3 regions of the Vibrio sp. 1288 genome follow, and region 1 is predicted to be linked to each of the others. Evidence: predicted binding sites of a transcription regulator. Region 1 holds the regulator's gene; each other region holds the start of a gene.
The links. Region 1 encodes MetJ, which represses methionine synthesis genes. Its sites were predicted from a motif close to TTAGACNTNTANANGTCTAA; they were not measured.
Positions count from the first base shown of each region.

Region 2: a site for MetJ is predicted at 4,196-4,215, ahead of metH (methionine synthase). Genes of this name have one in related genera too.
Region 3: a site for MetJ is predicted at 1,757-1,776, ahead of metE (5-methyltetrahydropteroyltriglutamate--homocysteine S-methyltransferase). Genes of this name have one in related genera too.

Region 1 is NZ_JAWPOX010000044.1:1,047-7,252, reverse strand. It holds gene metF (methylenetetrahydrofolate reductase) at 1-101, opposite strand, end outside; gene R8O11_RS22060 (bifunctional aspartate kinase/homoserine dehydrogenase II) at 364-2,772, opposite strand; gene R8O11_RS22055 (O-succinylhomoserine (thiol)-lyase) at 2,788-3,948, opposite strand; gene metJ (met regulon transcriptional regulator MetJ) at 4,174-4,494, shown strand; gene R8O11_RS22045 (malic enzyme-like NAD(P)-binding protein) at 4,608-5,885, opposite strand; gene bfr (bacterioferritin) at 6,092-6,206, opposite strand, start outside.
Region 2 is NZ_JAWPOX010000056.1:12,297-18,502, forward strand. It holds gene lysC (lysine-sensitive aspartokinase 3) at 1-380, shown strand, start outside; gene metH (methionine synthase) at 467-4,147, opposite strand; gene R8O11_RS23610 (cation:proton antiporter) at 4,339-5,670, shown strand.
Region 3 is NZ_JAWPOX010000002.1:141,660-147,865, forward strand. It holds gene R8O11_RS02190 (hypothetical protein) at 1-271, shown strand, start outside; gene R8O11_RS02195 (DUF4250 domain-containing protein) at 424-624, shown strand; gene metR (HTH-type transcriptional regulator MetR) at 646-1,557, opposite strand; gene metE (5-methyltetrahydropteroyltriglutamate--homocysteine S-methyltransferase) at 1,839-4,121, shown strand; gene R8O11_RS02210 (GspS/AspS pilotin family protein) at 4,255-4,647, opposite strand; gene R8O11_RS02215 (YciI family protein) at 4,651-4,947, opposite strand; gene yciA (acyl-CoA thioester hydrolase YciA) at 5,063-5,458, opposite strand; gene R8O11_RS02225 (septation protein A) at 5,684-6,206, opposite strand, start outside.

The DNA of each region.
Region 1 (6,206 bases):
CTGCTTGGCGGAAAAAACTCAAACGATACATTGATGTTATCTGATAACTCAGCAATATTCTGGTTCAAGGCGTCGATATGGCCTGCGTGCGTATATCCCATCTTACTCTCCCTGCGGCACTCCGCCACGAAAACAAATCCTTAAAATCGACGTTTAGACGTCTATATGTCTACAGAATGTATTGAATACGATTTAATGTCAACCTTGTAATTATGAATTTTTCTCAAGTTAATAATGAAGATAGTTCAAGTTTCTACTTGAGCATCATCTCACCATTTTGCACGGGTTATGACTTCAGTATGGCACTGATAGGGGAATAAAAAACCCTGGATTAATTCCAGGGTTTTTAGGTCAATCGCAACTTTAAAATAAACCAGCCAATCGGTTGAGGTCGGATTGAATAGCGCCGGCTGTCACTTCTCTGCCAGCGCCTGGTCCTCGAATGACCAAAGGGTTATCTTTGTACCACTTGCTCTCTATGGCAAAAATGTTATCGCATGGCAATAAGTTGGCGAGCGCGTGCTCACGAGATAACGCTTCGACTCCCACCGTTGCTTTACCATTTTTTTCTAAACGCGCCACATAGCGAAGCACTTGATCGTTTCTCTGTGCTTTTGTCAGACGCTCTTGAAGTATTTCACTCAACAACGCTCCATTATCGAAGAAATCATCTAAGCTCAGTTCTCTTAATTCTTCTGGCACCAAAGACTCAACTTTAACGCTGTCTGGTTCTATATCTAGGCCCGATTCTCGAGCCAAGATGACTAACTTACGCATTACATCGGAGCCATCTAAATCAGAACGAGGGTCAGGTTCGGTTAACCCTTGCTGCCAAGCAAGATCGACTAAATCATTAAATGGCACAGAACCATCAAACTGTTGGAACAGCCATGATAACGTCCCCGAGAAAATACCCGATAGAGCGACGATTTCATCCCCACTTTCACGAAGATCTCGCACGGTATGGTTTATCGGTAACCCAGCACCAACCGTTGCGTTGTATAGCCAATGACGACCAATTTTAGCGAATGCATCTTGAACCTGATGGTAGTACTGGCTATCTGCGGAACCGGCCACTTTGTTAGCGGAAATCAAATGAATGCCTTGCTGTGCGATTTCTACGTAGCGCTGAGCCAACTCTTTACTCGCGGTAACATCAAGCACGACTGCTTCATCATAGCTTTTAAGCGCTCCCAAACGTGCCAGCCAATCCCCATTGTTTGCTATGCTTTCATCATCAAATCGTTCAGCAACACTCGCCGCCTCAATACCTTGCTCATCGAACCAATAGGTTTGGCTATCCACAACCGCGACAAGATCAAAGCTCATACCATGACGTTTTTCGAGCTCACTTTTTTGCGTAGCAAATAAATTTAGCCAACTAGAACCAATATTACCCTTGCCACATAAAGCCACTGCCACGCGTTTTTGCGCTTGGAACAACTGGCTATGAATCGTTTGAACCAACGCCTCGGTATCAGTACGGCGCAAAACAGCGACTAGGCTCAGCCCTGAGTCTGTTTCAGAGATAAATTCTACCGGAGAGTGCTTTAGCTTCTGATAAAAGCCAAAGCAATGATTGGCGTTTTTCGTAACGCCTGCACCTACCGCAGCTAAGAGCGAGTAACCTTCTTTTAGCTTAATTTCAGCCTCTACCGCAAGCTCTTGCAAGTGTTTCAATGCACCACCGGCGATTTCTGCGGTGTAAGCCAAGCGTAGCGTGTGCTGATCGGATTGAGCTTCAAATGCCAGTGGCTCTAATTGCGCGCGCTGCAACGCTTGTAATACATCACTCTGTGTTTTTTCGAAGTCGTGCCCATGCATGAAAGACAACTGCACCAATAAAACATCATCCAGTGAAGTAATAATTTTAGCGCCACGACCAGATGCCAATACACGCTCAATACGAGTAGAACCCGACTCTGGCAGATAGCTACACTTGAGATTAAGGTCCATGGTACTTTGCGCCACAGGCTGAAGCGTACGACTGTGTAGCACTGGGGCAGCTAAGCGAGCAAGTTCACTGGCTTCATCCAATCGAAGTAACGGTAATAAACAAGCGTCAGACACCAAACGTGGATCGGCACTATAAACACCAGCAACATCACTCCAAATCGTGACAGTACTGACTTCAGCAAGCGCGCCTATGACCGTTGCAGAATAGTCAGAGCCGTTACGACCAAGTAGAATGGTTTCTCCTGCCTCGTTCTGAGCCATAAAGCCAGTAATTACCACACGTTTATGGTTATGCTGCGCGAGGACCTCTTTAATTAAAGGGTATGAACGAGCGCGATCAACCTCTGGTTGAGTTCCCGCTTCTGCACGTAAAAACGCTCGTGCATCTTGTGCAACCGCAGGGATAGAACGTTGAGATAATAACGCGGCCAATAGGCGAGCAGACCATACTTCTCCGTGCCCCAGTACCGCGGCTTTTTGCGCATTAGTGAGTGGTGCAGTCAGCTCCGAGAGAGTACTGAACTCATCATGTAATAAAGCTAACAGCTCTTCTTTTGCTTCACTCTCCAACAAGCTTTCTATTAGCTCAGTTTGGAACTGTCTCAAGCTTTGAAGCGCTTCATGCGCAATTCGGCCATCTTTATTTAACCCTTCCAAAAACTCAATCAAGCGGTTAGTGGTTTTTCCTGCAGCAGAGACGACCACCAGATCATTTTCTGTCGAATACTCCTTGAGAATACCCACAACGCGTAAGTAGCATTCTGGGTTTGCTAAGCTACTGCCACCAAACTTATGCAGCTGACGTTGTACAGTCATTGTTATTGTCTCCTATTACTGGGTAGCTTTAGCGAACGCTTGTTCTAAATCTGTGATGAGGTCTTGTGCATCTTCCAAACCGACAGACAAACGCAATAGTTGATGAGAGACCCCAGCCTCCGCCAGTGCCTCCTCACCCATTGCACGGTGCGTCATGGATGCTGGGTGGCAAATCAAACTTTCTACACCACCTAATGACTCTGCTAATGAAAACAGTTGGAGCTCTTTCACAAACACCTTTAACTGTTCAAACGAACCAGCAAACTCAAAACTCAACATAGAGCCAAAGCCCGTTTGCTGCTTTTTAGCGATGTCATGACCTGGATGTTCCGGCAGGCTTGGATGATAGATAGTTTTAACTAACACTTGTTTCTGTAGGTAAGCCAGTACCTGCTGTGAGCTCTCTTCATGTACTCGCATACGAGCACCAAGCGTACGAATACCTCGCAGCGTCATGTAACTATCGAAAGGTGTGCCCGTTGCACCAATACAATTGCCCCACCATGCAAGCTCTTCTGCATGCGCTTCTGTGTTGGTGATGATTACCCCACCAATTACGTCCGAATGACCGTTGATGTACTTTGTTGTGGAGTGGATAACAAAATCCGCACCTAGCTCTAAAGGTTTTTGGTACACGGGTGTCAAAAAGGTATTGTCCACCGCAACTAACGCGCCGATTTGTTTCGCTTTTTCACAAGTAGCTGCAATATCCACTACGCGAACCAGAGGGTTTGACGGAGTTTCTAGCAAAATGAGTTTTGGTTTTTGTGCCAATGCAGCATCTAAAGCCTGTTCGTCTGATTGATCGACAAACTGAACCTTAAAATCGCCTTTGTTAGCTCGGGTATTAAAAAGACGATAGGTACCACCATAACAATCGTGAGGAGCAATAATGAGATCATCTGGGCCGAGAAAAGCGGAAACCCATAAATTTAATGCCGACGTACCACAGTTAGTAACAACCGCTCCTTTTCCAGACTCGAGTTCAGATAGCGCACTTTCCAACAGTCCGCGGTTTGGATTACCAGATCGTGTGTAATCATACTTGGGCACTTCACCAAAAGCAGGAAAACCATAGTTAGTGGAAAGATAAATAGGTGGAACGACAGCATGATATTGGCTGTCTGATTCAATACCAGTGCGTACTGCAATGGTCGCAGGTTTGCGAGTGCTCATGGGTGTATCCTTTCACGGGTAATGACTTCTAAATAGGAATGCGCTATATCTAATGAGTAACATAAAGTGATCAACACGCTTCCTTTGCTGTTATGTTCACTTTACTCGTCAAAAAATGAGACGTCAACACTTCTAGACGTCTATATGTCTTTGCTTATGGCGGTAAATGCAGCTAAAATCAGCACCTAAATTATTTTTAACCGATTACATAAATGAAGGTGTGCAATGGCTGACTGGAATGGCGAATACATTAGCCCATATGCAGAGCACGGCAAAAAAAGCGAACAAGTAAAAAAAATTACCGTCTCTATCCCGCTAAAAGTTTTAAAGGTGCTAACTGATGAGCGTACTCGCCGTCAGATCAATAACTTACGCCATGCAACCAATAGCGAATTGCTATGCGAGGCATTTTTGCACGCGTACACAGGTCAGCCACTTCCGACAGATGAAGACCTTCGTAAAGACCGTCCTGATGATATTCCAACAGAAGTAAAAGCGCTGATGACGGAAATGGGCATCGAATTTGAGTCATTCGACGAAGAATAAAAAAGCCTGATAAGAGGTTTCAGGTAATAACTCTTGCCTCGAGCCAAATGAATGACATAAAAAATGGGACGCAATAGCGTCCCATTTTTTATGTATCACATCTGAAAGATATATTACTCTGCCATGTAGTTTTCAGGCATCTCGATACGAGCTACACCTGAATTAACCGCCGCCTGAGCGACCGCTTTTGCAACACGTGGTAGCAAACGTGAATCCATTGGTTTTGGAATAATATAGTCCGCACCAAACTCTAGCTTATCAACACCTGCAGCCTTCAATACGGCTTCAGGTACAGGCTCTTTTGCTAGCTCACGAATCGCCTCAACGGCTGCAAGTTTCATTTCATCATTGATTTCACTTGCACGCACATCAAGAGCACCGCGGAAAATGAATGGGAAACACAATACGTTGTTAACTTGGTTAGGATAATCACTACGGCCAGTACCCATGATCAAGTCATCACGAACTGCGTGAGCAAGTTCCGGCTTGATTTCAGGATCCGGGTTAGAACATGCGAATACGATTGGCTTATCTGCCATCAACTTCAACGCTTCCGCTGGCAATAGGTTTGGACCAGATACACCTAGGAACAGATCTGCACCTTCAATCACGTCTTCTAGTGTGCGCTTATCTGTATTGTTCGCAAATAGCTGCTTATATTCATTAAGATCATCACGACGAGTGTGAATCACACCTTTGCGATCTAGCATGTAGATTTTTTCGCGCATTGCGCCGCATTTGATCAGAAGCTCCATACACGCTACAGCGGCAGCGCCAGCGCCAAGACAAACAATTGTTGAATCTTCAAGTTTCTTACCTTGAAGTTCGATTGCATTCAGCATACCCGCTGCCGTTACAATAGCAGTACCATGTTGATCATCGTGGAATACTGGTACATCACAACGTTCAATCAGACGCTTTTCAATCTCAAAACAGTCTGGTGCTTTAATATCTTCAAGGTTGATACCGCCAAAAGTGTCTGCAATGCTCGCAACAGTATCAACAAATTCATCGATCGTGCGGTGCTTAACTTCAATATCAATAGAGTCAAGACCTGCAAAACGCTTAAACAGTAACGCTTTACCTTCCATCACTGGCTTAGATGCAAGTGGACCTAGGTTACCTAGACCTAGAATAGCGGTACCGTTAGAAATAACAGCAACCATGTTCCCTTTTGCAGTGTACTTGTACACGTTATCCGGGTTTTGTGCGATTTCACGCACTGGCTCTGCAACACCAGGGCTATATGCAAGGGCAAGATCACCCGCCGTTTCCGCAGGCTTTGTCAGTTCGACAGCAATCTTTCCTGGAGTTGGATAAGCATGGTAATCCAATGCTTTTTGGCGATGTTCTTCTTCTGGAGTGGCTGCTTGGTGGTTGTCTTCAGACATGGACGTTTCTCTTTTTTATTTTTAGGTAAGGGGGCATAAATTCTATCGGATAGAAATCAAACTTCATAGGCAAGATTGCGAGCAATATCCTTAAAAAGCCGATAATAAAAGAGATTAGACCAGATAACGGGGTTAAGCACCCGATTTTCGAGTCAGGTGCTCTTTCTTCTTACTATTATTGGAGTATGCAAACTTAGAAAGTATCGTTACTCTTCGTCCACGTATTGCGCTTGGAGATAATTCTCAATACCAGACATTTCAATCAAGCCAAGTTGCGTCTCTAGCCAATCAACATGTTCTTCTTCATCTTCAAGAATATCT
Region 2 (6,206 bases), on a different contig from region 1:
TTTTAGCAAAGGTCTTTGAGATCCTTGCAAAGCATAAGATCTCTGTCGATTTGATCACGACATCTGAAATCAGTGTATCGTTAACACTTGATCAAACTGATACCTCTGGCGGAGCACCACAGCTGCCGCAAGCTGCACGAGAAGAGTTAGAAGAGTTATGTAAGGTAGAAGTTGAACATGACCTATGCCTCGTTGCTCTCATTGGAAACAACATGAGTGAGAGTAAAGGCTACGCGAAACAGGTTTTTGGCACGCTAGAAGATTTTAACCTACGCATGATTTGTTATGGCGCTAGCCCTCACAACTTATGCTTCTTGCTCCATGAATCGGTATCGAAACAAGCCATACAAAAACTCCACACTGAGTTGTTTGAGAAGTAAGTTCAACTCAATAAAACAAAGGGCTGCGTATTTGCAGCCCTTTGTCGTTTCATTAGTTGTTACATTTGGACGAGGTAAACATCAATTTAACCGTTAATGTTTGGCCCTAACCATTTTTCAGCCTCGATCCTATCCCACCCCTTACGATCGGCGTAACTCTCTAGCTGATCTTCTTGGATCTGTGCGATCGCAAAGTAACGTGAGTCAGGATGAGAGAAATACCAACCAGAGACTGACGCGCCCGGATACATTGCATAGCTGGAGGTTAGAGTCATACCAATGTTCTCTTCCACATTAAGTAACTCCCAAAGCGGTCCTTTTTCAGTATGTTCAGGACACGCGGGATAACCCGGCGCAGGGCGAATACCTTGGTATTTTTCACGAATGAGATCATCGTTAGATAAATCTTCATCAGCTGCATAACCCCAAATTTCTTTACGGACACGCTCATGCAAATACTCAGCAAACGCTTCGGCTAGGCGATCCGCCACCGCTTGAATCATAATTGCGTTGTAATCATCTCCCTGTGCTTTGTATTCATCAGCAAGCTCTCGTTCACCAATACCACCAGTGACAGCAAATGCCCCTATCCAATCATGTTTATCCGACTCTTTAGGTGCGATGTAGTCGGATAAACAATAGTTGAATCCTTTTGGTTTCTCGGTCTGTTGTCGCAAGTTACGTAATACTTTCACAACGTCGGTACGAGTTTCATCAGCATAAACTTCAATGTCGTCCCCCACGCTCGCAGCAGGGAATAAGCCACACATTCCACGCGCTTTTAACAGGCCTTCTCGCTCAACTCGATCAAGTAACTCGTTGGCATCTTCGAATAAACGTTTTGCTTCTTCACCAACTTCTTCATGTTGGAAAATTGTTGGATACTTACCCACAAGTGACCAAGTCATAAAGAATGGTGTCCAATCGATGTATTGACGTAATATAGCCACATCAAAATCATCGAAGATATGAATGCCAGGCTTAACAGGCACTGGAGGGGTGTAAGCTTCCCAATCGATAGCAACTTTATTCGCTCGAGCCGCTTCTAATGTCACTGGTTTGGTTCTCGGTTTCTTTCGATTATGTTGATCACGTACTCGTTCGTAATCAGCTTCAAGTTTTTCAACAAACTCAGGGCGACGTTCATCTGACAGAAGAGAAGTACATACGCCCACTGCACGTGAGGCGTTGTTCACGTAAACCACTGGATGCTTGTAATTTTGCTCAATCTTAACTGCTGTATGGGCTTTTGACGTTGTTGCGCCACCGATGAGAAGAGGTAAGTTAAAGTCGAGACGCTCCATCTCTTTTGCAACATGCACCATTTCGTCTAATGAAGGCGTGATCAACCCTGATAAACCAATAATATCGACGTTTTCTTCTTGCGCTACTTTTAAGATCTTTTCGCAAGGAACCATGACACCAAGATCGATAATTTCGTAGTTATTGCACTGCAATACAACGCCAACGATATTTTTCCCGATATCATGTACATCACCTTTGACCGTCGCTAGCAAAATCTTACCGTTTGTTTGTCCCACCTGCTTTTCTGCATTGATGTAGGGCTCCAGATGCGCGACTGCTTGCTTCATCACTCGTGCAGATTTTACGACCTGAGGAAGGAACATTTTACCTTCACCAAACAAGTCTCCGACGACGTTCATCCCATCCATTAGTGGGCCTTCAATCACCTCTAATGGCTTTGAAGCGTTGACACGAGCCTCTTCGGTATCATCAACGATGAACTCAGTTATTCCTTTCACTAACGCGTGCTCTAAGCGCTTTTCAACAGGCCAAGTTCTCCACTCAAGTGCAGAGGCATCCTCCTCTTTACCTACCCCTTTGCCTGCATATTCCGCCGCGATATCTAACAATCTCTCAGTGGCGTCATCATGACGGTTAAGAACGACATCTTCCACAGCCTCACGCAATTTTTCAGGCACGTTATCGTAGATTTCTAACTGACCCGCATTCACAATCCCCATATCCATACCATTTTTAAAACAGTGGTAGAGGAACACCGCGTGAATCGCTTCACGTACATAGTTATTGCCACGGAAAGAGAATGAGACGTTAGAAACACCACCCGAGATCATCGCATGTGGTAAATAACGTTTGATATCGCCAACGGCTTCAATGAAATCCACCGCGTAGTTATTATGCTCCTCGATCCCCGTAGCAATGGCAAAAATGTTTGGGTCAAAAATGATGTCTTCTGGTGGAAAGCCCACTTCATCAACAAGAATTCGGTAAGCGTTGGTACAAATTTCTACTTTGCGCTCACGTGTATCTGCTTGCCCAATCTCATCAAACGCCATCACAATCACAGCCGCACCGTAACGGCGGATCAACTTAGCTTGTTCAACGAATTTCTCTTTGCCTTCTTTGAGAGAGATCGAGTTAACAATGCCTTTTCCTTGGATGCACTTAAGACCGGCTTCAATAACCTCCCACTTGGAAGAGTCAACCATGATTGGTACTTTTGAGATTTCAGGTTCTGACGCACAAAGGTTTAAAAAGCGAACCATACAAGCTTGTGCATCCAACATGCCTTCATCCATGTTGATATCGATAATTTGAGCGCCATTTTCAACTTGTTGACGAGCCACATCGAGCGCTTCATCGTACAGTTCTTCTTTAATCAAGCGCTTAAAACGCGCAGAACCGGTTACATTCGTACGCTCACCGACATTGATAAATAAAGAGTCTTTATCAATAGCGAGTGGCTCTAGGCCAGACAAGCGACAAGCAACGGGAAGTTCAGGTAATTGACGAGGGGCGATATTTTCAACCGCGAGTGCCATTTGGCGAATGTGCTCAGGAGTTGTACCACAACACCCACCAATCAAGTTTAAAAAGCCACTTTGAGCCCACTCTTTAACATGCTTAGCCATATCTTCTGGCGACAAATCGTATTCGCCGAATGCATTCGGAAGCCCAGCATTTGGGTGAGCGGAAACAAAAGATTCTGATATACGCGAGAGCTCTTCAACATAAGGACGCAGTTCATCCGGGCCAAGTGCACAGTTCAAACCAAACGAAATCGGTTTAACATGACGTAATGAGTTGTAAAACGCTTCTGTGGTTTGACCGGATAATGTTCTACCGGAAGCATCAGTAATAGTCCCCGAGATCATCACAGGTAACTCAATACCCATCTCTTCAAACACACTTTCAACAGCAAATGAACAAGCCTTAGCGTTAAGAGTATCGAAGATGGTCTCGATAAGAATAAGATCAGAACCACCTTTAATCAGCGCTCGAGTCGATTCAGAGTAAGCCTCAACTAACTCGTCGAAAGAAACATTTCGATATCCAGGGTCGTTTACATCAGGAGAGATAGAACAAGTGCGGTTCGTCGGCCCTAAAACCCCTGCGACATAACGCGGTTTATCGGGTGTTTTTTCGGTCCATTCGTCTGCAACTTCACGTGCAAGCTTGGCAGCTGCAAAGTTAATTTCTTCACTTAGGCTTTCCATCTCGTAGTCAGCCATCGCAATGGTTGTTGCGTTAAACGTGTTGGTTTCGAGAATATCTGCACCCGCTTCTAAATATGCAGCGTGAATTTCCTTGATAAGTTGAGGCTGACTTAGAACCAACAGGTCGTTGTTACCTTTTAGATCACAATGCCAATCCGCAAAGCGCGTTCCTCGATAGTCTTGCTCTTCAAGTTTGTATCCCTGAATCATGGTTCCCATACCACCATCAATCAAAAGAATACGTTGCTTCAATTGAGCTTCAATCTGTTGTCTTACGTTACTTCCCACAGTACAGCCTCATTCCTTTAGTTATCTTTCCATCCTATCACACAAACCTCAGGAGTCTAGACGTCTAAACGTGGAATTAATGATTATTTTATCTCCTTCTTAACTTACAAAATAATCACGAAAAAATGTTTGCTATTTAAGCAGCATCAGCCGAGAATTCCATTCATAAAATGTTACAAATAGAGAGCTCTATGTCGGTCTATCATACTTTATGTTTTCTATCCGCAGCTGCGATGCTAATTGCTTTTGTAAACAGCAAGATAGGAAAGATGCAAACCACCATTGCGATTACCGCAGGTTCAATGGTGCTTTCACTTCTAATCTTAATTGCGGGTCAAAACAACTGGTTCCATCTCACCGAAATTGCAACGGAGACGGTCACAAGGATTAACTTCGAAGATTTCTTGCTCAAAGGCATTCTTGGCTTCTTACTATTTGCTGGTGGACTAGGCATCAAACTCCCGAACCTTAAAGATCAAAAGTGGGAGATCACTGTTTTAGCCCTTGGAGCTACACTGTTTTCTACGTTCTTTATTGGATTTGCGCTGTATGGGTTTTGTCAGTTAATTGGCATCCAATTTGATTTGGTCTACTGCTTACTATTTGGTGCTCTAATATCGCCAACTGACCCAATCGCTGTATTGGCTATTGTGAAAAAACTAGATGCTCCTAAACGTATCTCCACTCAGATTGAAGGAGAATCGCTCTTCAATGATGGCTTCGGTTTGGTTATCTTCGTCACTCTATTTACGATTGCATTTGGCACTGAGGCACCAACTGTAGGTAGTGTCACCTTGCTCTTCATCCAAGAAGCTATCGGTGGTATCACATATGGTTTCGTCCTCGGTTTGCTATTCCACTACTTGATCAGTGCCACCGATGATCACTCAATGGAATTGTTACTTACCATTGGTGTCCCAACGGCAGGTTACGCATTTGCTGAATACATCCATGTATCAGGCCCACTCGCAATGGTTGTATCCGGTATTATGATTGGCAACTGGACACGCTTTATTGGCTTTTCAAAAGAGAGTGAAGATCACCTTGACCATTTTTGGGAGCTTGTTGATGAGTTCTTGAATGGCGTGTTATTCCTACTGATCGGCATGTCGATGCTGCTATTTGAATTCCACAAAGAAGACTGGATCATGATGGCTATTTCAGTCCCTCTTGTACTAGCAGCTCGCTATCTAAGTGTATTTCTTTCTTACATAGGCTTTAAACGTTACAGAAAATATAATCCATGGTCAGTGCGTGTTTTGACGTGGGGCGGCTTACGCGGGGGCCTTGCATTGGCAATGGCACTTTCCATTCCATCTGGTATTTGGGTGATTCAAGATAAGTTAATCGATGTAAAAGAGATTATTCTTGTAATGACCTACTCCGTCGTTGTTTTCTCTATCCTCATTCAAGGCTCAACAATCACTCCAATGATTGAAAAAGCAAAAGCAGAAGAGAAGAAGATGGAAGAGAACAACCAAGCAATAACCACTCCGGAACATACGGAGCCAGTTGACTCTTAAAGACACGTAACTTAATAAAAAAAGCAGCTACCTAGCTGCTTTTTTCATAACTAATTTTCAGACTCCCCTTCAAGAACGAATGCTCCTTATTCTTTGATATACCTTCAAATATACTAAGAATCGCTACGCTACATTTTCATAGATACTAACTATTGCCGATAGATAGTATTCATAGACGAGCCTTTTAATTTACCCATTTATCACTTCTCTTCTCTTCTCTTCTCTTGGCAATATAGGCTCCTCGCAAATATCAAAGCTAAACTTCCACAATACTTAGCAATGAGCGAGTTTGTATTTTTATGAGAAAGATACATTTAGGGTGATTGCGTTCAGAACCCAAACAGGTTAGCAATCTCACCAAGATAAAACTGAGCTAGCATTCAGGTAGATCAAGGCCTTAACAGAAATTTAGTCCCCCTCTCTCTTGATCTCAGTGAGACTAAACTTGTATTCAAAGTCGTCCTGTTTTCAAAATTGGAACAAGTGACACCTCAAACAATTAAACTCTGTCACATACCTAGATTTTCTAATATCGA
Region 3 (6,206 bases), on a different contig from region 1:
TCACCGCATTTTACCAGTTACTGGCATTGTGTCTGGAATGCTATTAGTCATCGCAACGTTGTTTGCTTCTTACCAGTTAGATGAAGCCACACTAAACGCTGCAACACAGCCGATCTTGCTGTCTTTAGCTATGCTAATTTCTTCAATTATCGTGTGGTGTTGGCATATTTTTACGCATAAGAAACCAGAAAAGGTGCAACTGAGCGTAGCTTTGTTGCTAGCACTCGCGTCGATGACGAGCCTGCAAGGTTTATTCTCTCTCGCGGCTTGACCTCTACTCTAAAGACAAAGTTAGACGGCTTATATCCAAGTGCTTTCTTGATGCTTGGGTATAAGGTGATCACGTTTTAGATCTCACTCACTTTAAATTCGCGTGATTACTACTACGCTTGTTTATATACCTTGTCGAAGAGGAGAGTCGCGATGGATTTAAGCAATGTAGGTAATCTGGACAGCACTATTTTGCTAGGTATCGTCAACGAAAAGCTACGTTTAGAGTGCGACAGTTTTGACGAGTTAGTATCAGTGTATGAGATGGATGTAGAGTCTGTAGTCGGCAAGCTTGATATGCTCGGTTATCAGTACGATCCATTGACTAACCAATTTAAAGCATATCAACGCTAAGCCTTTCATAACCCAAATCTTTTAAGCCACCTTGATTCCGTCAAGGTGGCTTTTACATTGTAGCCTCGCGGTTGCGAAAAAAGCTTGTAAGTAACGCTTTTCTTTCTCTGAGTGACGCGTTGCAGCAAACAAGCGACGCCATAAGCCTTGGCCAAAAGGTTTACTGGTAATAAGACCTTGGCGAGAAAATTCAGAAATCGCCCAATTGGGTAGTGCCGCCACCCCTAATCCAGCAGAGACCATCTGAACTAACATGAGAGTGTTGTCGGCTTGCTTCCATTTCGCAGGTTCTATTCCTGCTGGCTGAAGAAAGTGTTTTACGACGTCTAGCCTTTGTTTTTGAACCGGATAAGAGAGCATGGTTTGATCTGCGAGATCTTGCGGATCAATAATTTCTTTTTCCGCCAATGGGTGGTTGGTTGCGGTAATTAAACGCATTTCAAAGTCGAATAGAGGCTCGTAGTGGACTTCAGATCGAGGTTGGATATCGGAAGTAATAACAAGATCGAGTTCGCCTGCCAATAAAGCTGGGAGTGGTTCAAAGCCAAAACCAGAGGAAAAGTCCAATGTTACGCTAGGCCAAGCAAGTTGGTACTCCCTAAGTGCAGGCATTAGCCATTGGAAGCAAGAGTGACATTCAATGGCCATATGTAATCGGCCATTGACGTCTTCTTTCAAGCTCGCTAAATCATTTTCTGCTCTTGCGAGTTTCGGAAGGATATCTTCTGCAAGACGCAATAGGATTTCTCCCTCTGAAGTGAACTTCACCGGACGAGTCTTTCTCAGGAACAGTTGCCCTCCAATTCGCGCCTCCAAATCTTTGATCTGATGAGACAGTGCCGACTGAGTGAGATGCAAAGCGGTCGCTGTCGCCGTTAGAGAGCCAGTGTCTCGAAGCGAAGTGAGTGTCCGCAAATGTTTTAGCTCTATCATGAATTCCTTTCATCCTTTGTTGCTCGCTATGAACAGAATAGCAATCGTGTAAATAACTTAACGACAAAAAATGGATATGTAAACGTCTAGACGTCTGTTTGTTGTTTTTATTTGCGAATCATGTCGCTTCATGATGAATTTTTTTAATAAACAAGTTGAATAAATGGACGTTGTTCTAATATCAGATGAGAGCGATAGTTTAGCCATCCAGACATCTTACTCTTTACCGAAAGATGCTCTGATCCAAACAAATTGAACAAAATTGAGAAAGGAATAGGGACATGGCGACAACGACTCACATATTAGGTTATCCACGTATCGGTGAAAAAAGAGAATTAAAATTCGCTCAGGAGAAATACTGGCGAGGGGAAATTGATCAAGCTGAGCTTAAAAAGGTTGGGGCAGATCTACGCGCCAAAAACTGGCAAACACAAACGGATGCTGGTCTGAGTTTTGCCACCGCTGGCGACTTCGCTTGGTATGATCATGTACTGACGACCACGTTGCTATTGGGTCATGTGCCAAAGCGTCACGCTGATGGTTTCCCTAACCTGGATACGTTGTTTAAAGTGGGTCGCGGTCAATCTCAGGCGGGTTGCAGCTGTGCGGGCGCTGCGGCATCGGATATGACCAAATGGTTCAACACAAACTACCATTACATTGTCCCTGAGTTCAGCAAGGACGATACGTTTGAAGTGAGCTGGCCGCAACTGTTTGAAGAAGTCAACGAAGCGCTTCAAGCTGGCCACCAAGTGAAGCCTGTTTTGCTTGGCCCAGTCAGTTACCTTTACTTGGGCAAAGAGGTCGAAGAAGGGTTTGACCGCTTAACCCTGCTACCACGCTTACTTACTGCTTACCAAGCTATTTTGGCAAAGCTAGCAAGTCAAGGTGTTGAGTGGGTTCAGATTGATGAGCCAATTTTGTCACTGGAGCTAGAAAGCAAATGGGCTGATTCGTTTAAGCTAGCCTACCAAGTGATTCGAAGCGATGTAAAAGTGCTGCTAACGACGTACTTTGACTCCGTAAGCGATACGCTAGACAAAATTGTAGAGCTACCGGTGGATGGTTTGCATATCGATTTATCTGCCGTCCCTAAGCAGCTTGACGATGTAGTTACCAAGTTACCGGAGGATTGGGTGCTTTCTGCTGGTGTTGTGAATGGTCGTAATGTGTGGCGTTCAGATTTAAGTACCCAACTCGAGCGTCTACAGCCAGTCAAAGAGAAACTGGGCGACAAACTTTGGGTTGCCAGTTCATGTTCTCTGCTACATAGCCCTGTTGATTTAGCACTGGAAACAGAACTGAGCGAAGAAGTAAAAAGTTGGTTTGCCTTTGCAAAACAAAAAGTGGCAGAAGTCGCCTTGCTTGGCCGAGCGCTCGATGGTGATCAAAATGCGATTCGCGCTTGTGATACCTATAGCCAGCCAATCAAAGCGCGCAAGAGAGCAACACATGTGAATAAACCTCAAGTACAAGCGCGTTTAAACAACATTACCGCGTCACTTGCCGAGCGCAGCGCACCTTATGCAGAGCGTGCTGCGCATCAAGCTGAAGTATTGGGCTTGCCTTTGTTGCCAACAACGACAATCGGCTCTTTTCCTCAAACGGGTGAAATCCGGGTGCAGCGCAGCGCTTATCGTACAGGTCAATTATCTGAGTCTGAATATATCCAAGCACTTAAAGGACATATTGCTGACGCAGTGAAACGTCAAGAGGCGCTCGACCTAGATGTGCTTGTTCACGGTGAAGCAGAGCGTAACGACATGGTGGAATACTTCGCTGAGAACTTGGCGGGTTTTCAAACGACCAAATTTGGTTGGGTACAGAGTTATGGCTCTCGCTGTGTGAAACCTGCCATTGTAGTTGCTGACATTGAACGTGAAAAACCGATCACAGTTGAATGGTCGACGTACGCACAATCGCTAACCAGCAAACAGATGAAAGGCATGTTGACTGGACCAGTAACGATTTTATGTTGGACGTTCCCACGTGAAGACATCACACGTCAAGAAATTGCGCAGCAACTTGCTTTGGCACTGCGTGATGAGGTGTCTGACCTGCAAGATGCAGGCATCAATATCATTCAAATTGATGAGCCAGCCATTCGAGAAGGTTTACCACTCAAAAAACGCGATCACAAAGCGTACTTAGAATGGGCCGTAAATGCGTTTAAGGTCTCTGCGGCAAGTGCAAAACCAGAAACTCAGATTCACACTCATATGTGTTACAGCGAGTTCAATGAAATCATTGATTCGGTTGCGGCACTCGATGCGGACGTCATTACCATTGAAACATCTCGCTCGAATATGGAGTTGCTGAAAGCATTTGAAGAGTTCAATTACCCGAACGAAATTGGCCCTGGTGTTTATGACATTCACTCACCAAACATTCCTACGGAAGAATGGATTGAAGGTTTAATCAAGAAAGCGGCAGAAAAAATTCCGGCTCAACGTTTGTGGGTAAACCCAGATTGTGGTCTGAAAACACGAAACTGGAAGGAGACAGAAGCCGCATTGGCAAATCTGGTTTCAGCGGCGAAGAAGCTCCGTGCTGAGCTGGCGTAACACATCGTTACAGCAAATAAAAACGGAGACTGTGGTCTCCGTTTTTCTATTCTTAATTGTTAACTTTCGTTTTCAGATTATCCAATAATAGCGAATCATCGTCTCATGCCGAAAGCAACAAAAATTACTGTAGCTACTTCACCTGAGTACAAGTCTGTGCGGAAACCAACTCATCTGCCATCAACTGACCGCGAGAATTACGTACCTTAATACGATACATCAAGCCCATATCAATTTGCTTGCGAACTTCTGGGTTGCTGCAGTAGGTATAGATACTGGTATTCAGTACTTGATTTAACGGCTTTGCACCGAGTGCGCCATCGTTATAAATCATCATCATCTCTACAACATTTTTGTTGGATGAGACACGCATTATTTGCAGTGGACCGTACTCTAAAGGGAGGCCCGCTGACAAGACTCCTGCTCGGTTTGATGCCATAAGCTCAAGTTGGCGCTGATTATCATCGGTTGATGAACAGCCAGCCAGAGCACCAAATACCAAGAAAAGACACAGTAATTTTTTCATAAATTAAAACACTTTTTTGAACGGTTTCACGATTACATGATCGTAAACACCAGCCGCTACATAAGGATCGGCTTCTGCCCACGCTTTAGCATCCTCTAGAGAGGCGAATTCAGCGATGACAGTTGAGCCCGTAAATCCAGCTTCTCCAGGATTGTCAGAATCTATCGCAGGCATCGGACCAGCTGTAAGAAGGCGACCTTCGTCTTGTAGCTTTTGTAAGCGATCCAAGTGTTGTGGGCGAACGCTCATGCGTTTTTCCAACGAGTTCTCAACGTCCTGTGAAAAGATGACATACCACATAGCATAGTTCCTTAATTGGTAGGGTAAAGTGTTAATTTAACGCCTTTTTTGTGTCTCTCACAAGTGAACAACAGAAAATGTGAGATCCTTTCTAACTGTTAGCGTTGTAGGTTGACTAATTCTGAACCGGACGTGGTTTACCTTCACTGTCAATGGCTACGTAGTTGAAGGTCGCATCACAAACCATGAAGCGTTCGCCAACACCGTGAGCTTTGACGGGTTTGACCCATACTTCCAAATCGACACTCATGGATGTGCGGCCGATCTTAGTGCATTCGCCGTAGCAGCATACGACATCGCCCACACCAACAGGTTTTTTGAACGTAATGCTTGATACCGAAACGGTGACAACGCGACCACAAGAGATCTCTTTTGCCAGAATCGCGCCCGCTAAGTCGAGCTGAGACATTATCCAACCGCCAAAAATATCGCCATTGGCGTTTGTATCTGCAGGCATTGCAAGGGTACGAAGCAGCATTTGACCTTTCGGAGAGCTAATTTCTTGACTCATTGTGACATCCTAAATCTTAAAGGCGCTCAAACTAAGCGCCAACATAGTAAATACCTAGAACCAAAGGTCCTTAAAAAACCGCAGATACCGGACCAGAGAAAGTTGGTTTACAGCAGCAAGAATGGTCTGAAAACGGTACGTTGTTTGAGCGGTTTACTGATACATGGAGCAAAACAGCGACCTTAAGGTCGCTGTGAAGTCGCGGATTATAGCAAAACTGAGTTTTTAATCATCAGTGGACACATCGGATGAGTTATTTTTTTGTTCTTTTGGCATGTGTTTATAAATGTAAAAGCCAGTCGCAATCATGTAGGCAAATGTCGCGATCAACATTCCAAATACTTTGAAGTTAACCCAAACATCCAACGGCAATTCGTAAGCAATATAAATATTTAGGCCAGCGAAGAATGAGAAGAAGCCAACCCAAGCCCAGTTAATCTTTGCCCAAACAGCGTCAGGTAACGTAATTTCCTTGCCTAGCATACCTTTGATGGCTGATTTTCCCAATGCGTGGCTCACTGCTAAGCCAATCGCCAGAATCGCGTAAATGATGGTGACTTTCCACTTTATAAAATTGTCGTCGTGGAAGAAAAGGGTCATGCCGCCGAAGATAGTGACGATAACAAATGTTATTAGCTGCATCTTTTCGACTTTCTTATACAGCGCGTAGGTGACGACAAGTTGAATGGCTGTTGCTACGATCAGTGCACCTGTCGCTACGTAGATGTCGTACAGCTTGTATAAAGCG